2 regions of the Agromyces chromiiresistens genome follow, and region 1 is predicted to be linked to the other one. Evidence: predicted binding sites of a transcription regulator. Region 1 holds the regulator's gene; the other holds the start of a gene.

Evidence for each region. The regulator HrcA, encoded in region 1, represses chaperone genes, less so after heat shock. The targets are predictions, from matches to a motif close to TTNGCACTCGNNNNNNNCGAGTGCNAA.
Region 2: the regulator HrcA is predicted to act here: its motif matches at 1,293-1,319, upstream of groES (co-chaperone GroES).

Annotation. Positions count from the first base shown of each region.
Region 1 is NZ_JARFNL010000003.1:223,780-227,183, forward strand. Features, by position in the region: gene dnaJ (molecular chaperone DnaJ) at 1-1,067, opposite strand, end outside; gene hrcA (heat-inducible transcriptional repressor HrcA) at 1,116-2,138, opposite strand; gene PX701_RS06975 (DUF4870 domain-containing protein) at 2,325-2,729, shown strand; gene PX701_RS06980 (DUF4870 domain-containing protein) at 2,843-3,226, shown strand; gene hemW (radical SAM family heme chaperone HemW) at 3,272-3,404, opposite strand, start outside.
Region 2 is NZ_JARFNL010000001.1:751,879-755,282, forward strand. Features, by position in the region: gene PX701_RS03380 (class I SAM-dependent methyltransferase) at 19-1,218, opposite strand; gene groES (co-chaperone GroES) at 1,411-1,707, shown strand; gene rarD (EamA family transporter RarD) at 1,826-2,764, shown strand; gene PX701_RS03395 (ABC transporter substrate-binding protein) at 3,010-3,404, shown strand, end outside.

The sequences.
Region 1 (3,404 bases):
AGCCCCTGCTGGAAGTGGCTGAGCTCGGGCTCGGGCGACCGCTTCGACGCCGCGAACTGCGAGATCAGATCGCGCTCCTTCGACGACAGCTTCGTCGGCGTGACGACCTGCACGCCGATCTTGAGGTCGCCGCGGCCGTTGCCGCGGAGCTTGGTGACCCCGCGGTCCTTCACGGTCAGGATCTCGCCGCTCTGCGTGCCGGCCTTCACCTCGAGCTCGACGTCGCCGTCGAGACCGGGGATCGTCGCGTCCGTTCCGAGGATGGCGTCGGTCATCGCGACCTCGAGGGTCGCGAGCAGGTCGTCGCCGTTGCGGCTGAACACCTCGTGGTTCTTGACCTTGATCTCGAGGTAGAGGTCGCCGTTCGGTCCACCGGCGGGGCCGGCCTCGCCGGAGCCCGGCATCTGCAGGCGAACACCCGTGTCGACGCCCGCAGGGATGTCGACCGGCACCGTACGACGTGCGCGCACGCGCCCCTGGCCCTGGCAGGTGATGCAGGGCGTGGCGATGATCGTGCCGTAGCCGCGGCAGGTGCCGCACGGGCTCGAGGTCATCACGTTGCCGAGGAGCGAGCGCACCTGGCGCTGGATCTGGCCGCTGCCGTGGCAGATGTCGCACGTGACGGGCGAGGTGCCCGGCTGGCAGCACGACCCCTGGCAGGTCTCGCAGCGCACGGCCGTGTCGACCTCGATGTCGCGATGGGTGCCGAAGATCACCTCGTCGAGGCCGACCTCGACGCGGATCAGGGCGTCCTGGCCGCGCTCACGACGCGACCGCGGGCCACGGCTCTGCTGGCCGGCACCGAAGAACGTCTCGAAGATGTCGCCGAAGCCGCCGAAGTTCTGGCCGCCGAAGCCGCCCTGGCCGCCGCCGAGGTCGTACTGCTGGCGCTGCTTGGGGTCGCTCAGCACGTCGTACGCGTGGGTCACCTCTTTGAAGCGCTCGGATGCCTCGGCGCCCGGGTTCACGTCGGGGTGGAGTTCTCGCGCGAGGCGGCGGTACGCCTTCTTGATCTCGTCGGGGGTGGCGTCGCGGGAGACGCCGAGGACCTCGTAGTGGTCGGCCACGGAGGGCTTGTCCTTTCGGTTGCGCCGGTCGGTTCGGACGGCGGCTGGTCAGTTCTCGCCGAGCGTGCGGGAGAGGTATCGGGCGACGGCGCGGACGGCCGCCATGCTGTTCGAATAGTCCATTCGGGTCGGCCCGACGACGCCGAGGCGCGAGATGTCGCGCCCGGGGATCTCGAACGCACTCGACACGATCGACGTCTCGCCGAGACCGAACGAGGCGTTCTCTCGGCCGATGCGAACGGCGACGGCGTGCTCGTCGGTCGCCATCTCGCCGAAGAGCCTGAGCAGCACGACCTGTTCCTCGATCGCCTCGATCACCCCGAGGATCGACCCGGCGAAGTCCTGTTCGGTGCGCACGAGGTTCGCGGCACCCGCGACGACCAGCCGGTCGCTGCGCTGCTGGCGTGCCTGGTCGGCGAGCGTCGCGGCGAGCGTGTGCAGCACCGCGGCGTGGCGCCGGTCGACGACGTCGAGCTCGCCCGACAGCAGCTCCGAGGCATCCGTCATCGTGGTGCCCGCGACGAGCTCGTTGAGGCGGTGCCGGAGCGACGCGAGCGTCTCGTCGTCGACCGGTTCGGCGAGTTCGGCGAGCCGCTGCTCGACCTGGCCGGAGTCGGCGATGAGGATGCAGAGCACGCGGGAGGGTGCGAGCGCGACGAGCTCGACGTGACGCACCCGTGCACTCGAGAAGCTCGGGTACTGCACGACCGCGAGCTGCTTCGTGAGCTGGGAGATGAGGCGAACGGTGCGGGCGAGCAGTTCGTCGAGGTCGCTCGACTCGCCGAGGAAGGTCTCGATCGCCTGTCGCTGCGCCGAGCTCAGCGGACGCACGTCGGTGAGCTGGTCGACGAAGACGCGATAGCCCTTGTCGGTCGGAATGCGGCCCGACGACGTGTGCGGCGCCGCGATCAGCTCCTCCTCTTCGAGGAGTGCCATGTCGTTGCGGATGGTCGCGGCCGAGACGCCGAAGGCGTGGCGTTCGACGATCGTCTTCGAGCCGACGGGTTCGCGCGAGGCGACATAGTCCTGCACGATCGCGCGGAGCACCGCGAGACTGCGTTCGGAGACCATGGCCCTCGCTTCCTCTGCACGGCTTGGCACTCGATCGATCGGAGTGCCAATCATATCGCGACATCCCGTGACCCGGCCGTTGCCGCGGTCCCACCGGGGCGCTACCGTATGGATGTTCCGCGCGCCGCCCCCGTTCCCGCGGCCCGCGCCTCCACCCGACCGTTCCCGCCCCCGAAAGGCATGCCCATGAGCGACTCCGCACCGCCGCCCCCCGCCCCCGAGCCGCAGCCGGCCGCCCCCCTCGCACACGACCAGGACGTGCTCTGGGGCTCGCTCGCCCAGCTCGGCGGCATCGTCGGCCCGCTGCCCTCGCTCATCATCTGGCTCGTGTTCAAGGACCGCGGCCCGTTCACGAACGTCGAGGCGAAGGAGGGCCTCAACTTCCAGATCACGGCGATCATCGCGTACGTCGCGATCGTGATCGTGAACATGGTGCTGGCCCTCGTGACCTTCGGGTTCTGGGGGTACGTCGGGTGGCTCCTGCCGACCGCGCTCTGGGTGACCGTCGTCGTGTTCTCGATCCTCGCGTACCTCAAGGCGAAGGACGGCGTGCACTACCGGTACCCCTTCGCCATCCGCCTCATCAAGTAGCCGGTTCGACGACGCATTGCCGAGCGCGCCGCGGGAACTCTTCCGCGGCGCGCTCGTCTGTGCCAGCATGACAGCGACCCGCCGCCGCCCGGCGGCCCGATCAAGGAGAGACCATGTCCGAGGGCACCCCGCCACCTCCCCCGCCCGTGAACCCCTACGAGCAGAACCAGCCGCTCAGCCCGTCCGACGAGAAGCTCTGGGCGACGCTGATCCAGATCGGCGGCATCATCTTCGGCGTCCTGCCGTCGCTGATCGGCTACCTCATCCTGAAGGACAAGGGCCCGTTCGTCCGCGGCCACGCGGCGACGGCGCTGAACTTCCAGATCACGCTGCTCATCGCCTATGTCGTCGGCTGGATCACCGCGTTCATCCTGATCGGATTCATCATCCTCGCCGCGGCGTGGATCTGCTCGATCGTCTTCGGCATCATCGCCGCGATCGCGGCGAACAAGGGCGAGCCGTACGTCTACCCGATCGCGATCAAGTTCGTCAACTGAGCTCGTCCGCACCGGTTCTCGATCCGCGCCCCGCGTCGTCGGGCGCTACTCGACCACCGGAGCGTCGAGCAGCCGCCGCACCACCGCGTCGGCGAGGAGCCGCCCCTTCCGCGTGAGCGTCAGCACGCCGGAGAGGGCGGCTCTCGCGTCGACGAGGCCGTCTGCGATGAGCCCGGCG
Region 2 (3,404 bases), on a different contig from region 1:
TCCTGCGCGGGGCGCGCCTCAGACGGCGGGTTCGAGCCGTTCGACGAGCAGCGCGACGTGCCGGCCCTGCTCGCGGGTGAGCACGATCGTCGCCCGTTCCGTTCCGCGCAGCTTCAACCGCGTGCGCAGCGTCGCCGGATCGACGTCGACACCGCGCTTCTTGATCTCGACGGTGCCGACGCCGCGCGACTGCAGCGACTGGCGCAGGCCCCGCTCGTCGGCCGGCAGCCGTTCGATCACGCGGAAGCCCCTGGCGAACGGAGAGTCGAACGCCGTGTCGGCCGTGAGGTACGCGATGCCCGGGCTCAGCATCCAGGCGCCGTGCTCGCGCGCGAGATCGCCGATGAGCCGTGCGCGGATGACCGCACCGTCGGGTTCGTAGAGATAGTCGCCGAGCGGGCCGTCGGGGGCGTCCTCGCTGTCGGCCGCTGCGGCGAGTTCGTGTGCGGCATCGCCGCGGATGACGAGCGCAGATCGCCCGACGCCCGGTCGGGCGAGCACGCCGAGCCAGACGGCGAGCTCGACGACGTCGCCGTCGACCGAGACCCACTGCGCCTCGGCACCGGCGGGGATCACGTCGCGATCGGTGCCCGGGCCCAGCTTCACGCCGACGGGCATCCGCTCGGCGAGCCCGAAGGCGAAGTCCAGGCTCGGCGAGTACGCCGAGGCATCCGCGATGCGGGTCGTGGTGCCGCCCGCCGTGGTGCGCCGCGCCGGATCGAGCCAGGCGCCGTCGATGCCGCCCAGCGCGACGTCCTCGGCACGAGCGTGGAGGACGCGCGCCTGGGGGAACGGGGTGAGGTTGTAGGCGGCGATCGCCGCGGTGACCTCGTCGGCCTCGGCCGCGGTGACCTCGAGGTCGATCGCGGCCATGGCCAAAGCGTCGCCGCCGATGCCGCAGCCGAGGTCGGCGACGTGGCGGACGCCCGCGCGCGAGAAGCGACCAGCGTGGAGGGCGGCGACCTGGAGCCGGGTGGCCTGCTCGAGACCGGGCTCGGTGAACAGCATGCGCGCGGCGAACGGCCCGAACTTCGCGGCAGCCTTCGCGCGCAGCTTCGACTGGCTGAGCACGGCCGCGACGAGGCCGGCGGCGTAGCCCCTCCGGCGCAGCTCGGCCACGGTCTTCACGATGTCGGCCTTCGAGTCCCACTCGGGCAGCTCGTCGAGCAGGCGCAGGCCTTCGGGGGAGAGGAGTTCGACGAGGTCGGAGCGTTCCACCCGGCAACGCTAGCACCGGACGAGCGGCCCGCACGGCCGCGTCGGTCGCTCGTGTTCGCCGCGCGTGAACGGCGCTGGCACTCACGTTGCACGAGTGCCAGAACGCGCCTAGACTCGGCTTAGCACTCTCGCTCCGAGGCTGCTAACCAGTCTTTCGTCAAAAGACGGCATTCGTCTAGAAAAGGGGTAACCGTGTCGGTTTCCATCAAGCCGCTCGAGGATCGCATCGTCATCAAGCAGGTCGAGGCCGAGCAGACCACCGCGTCGGGTCTCGTCATCCCCGACACTGCGAAGGAGAAGCCGCAGGAGGGCGAGGTCGTCGCCGTCGGTCCCGGTCGCATCGACGACAACGGCAACCGCGTTCCGCTCGACGTCGCGGTCGGCGACAAGGTCATCTACTCGAAGTACGGCGGCACCGAGGTCAAGTTCGGTGGCGAGGACTTCCTCGTGCTCTCGGCCCGCGACGTGCTCGCGGTCGTCGTTCGCTGAGCGACCCGAAACCTTCACGATCGGCCCGGATGCCTCGGTATCCGGGCCGTTCGGCGTTCCTGGGGCCCGACGGGTGCCCCGAAACGGCGGTGTCGCCCGCCGGGCGTAGGCTGGATCGGTGAATTCCCGCTCAGCCCACGCCGATCACGGCGCGATCAGCCGAGCGGGTCTCGGCTACGCGATCTCCGCGTACCTGCTCTGGGGCGTGCTCCCCATCTACTTCATCGCGCTCGCGCCCACCGGGTCGGTCGAGATCGTCGCGTGGCGCATCCTGCTCTCGCTCGTCTTCTGCGCCCTGCTGATCACCGTCACCCGCGGATGGTCGAAGTTCGTCGCGCTCCTGCGCAACCGCCGGGTGCTCTTCACGATGGCCGCGGCGGGCGCCCTGATCTTCGTCAACTGGGAGACGTACGTCTACGCGGCGGTGAACGAGCAGGTCGTCGAGGCATCCCTCGGGTACTTCATCAACCCGATCGTGACGATCTTCCTCGGGGTGCTCGTGCTGCGCGAGCGCCTCAACCCGACGCAGTGGGTGGCCGTCGGCATCTCGATCGTCGCGGTCGTCGTGCTCGCGGTCGGGCACGGGCAGTTCCCCTGGATCGCGCTGCTGCTCGCGTTCTCGTTCGGGTTCTACGGGCTCATCAAGAAGCGCGTCGGCCCCAGGGTCGACGCCGTGTCGGGCCTCACGCTCGAGACGCTCTGGCTCGCGCCCGTCGCTGCCGCGCAGCTGTGGTGGATCGCCGCGACCGAAGGTCTCACGATGGGCACCGAGGGGGCCTGGCACGCGGTGCTGCTCTCGCTCGCCGGCGTCGTCACGGCGGTGCCGCTGCTGCTGTTCGCCGCGGCATCGCGGCGGCTGCCGCTCATCTACATGGGGTTCATCCAGTACTTCGCGCCGTTCATCCAGTTCATCGTCGGCGTCGCGGTGCTCGGCGAGCCGATGCCGCCCGAGCGGTGGATCGGGTTCGCCCTCGTCTGGGTCGCGCTCGCCGTGCTCACCGTCGACCTCGTGCGTCGCGGCCGTGCGGCGCGACGGATCGTCGCCGAGCCCGTCTGACGGACTTCGGCGGACCTTCGGCGGCCGGAGTCCCGAACGGCGGAATCCGCAGCGGATGACGCCGCATGACGCGGATTCCGTGCGTCGGAGGCCGCGCAGGTGTCGACCCGGTAACGATCCGGCCGGTGTTACCGGGTTGTGACCGCGGTGACTTGTTTCCGCGGTGGGCCCGCAATACTGTCAATCAACGGCGTCAGGACTGACGCTTGATTGTGTAACGAATTCCTTCAGTCCCAAGGAGCAACATGAGCGTCTTCGCGAAGGCTTCGGCCAAGCGTTCTGCGCGCGCAGCCTGGACGGGTCTCGCCATCGTCGGCGTCAGCACCCTCCTGCTCACCGCGTGCACCTCAGGCGGGTCACCGTCGTCGACCGAGAGCGAGAAGCCCGCCGACACCGGCGATGCCCAGCCGATCGAGGCCGGCGAGCGCGACCTGACCCTGAAGGTCGGCCAGCTCGCACCGCAGAGCGGCACGCTCGCGGTGCTCGGCCCGCCCCAGATCGCGGCTGCCCAGCTCGCGGTCAACGACATCAACGCCGCCGACCTCGGCATCAACATCGAGCTGACCCTCCGCGACGAGGGCGACAGCACGGTCGACGTCGCGACGGGTTCGGTCACCGACCTGCTCTCGGGCGGTGTCTC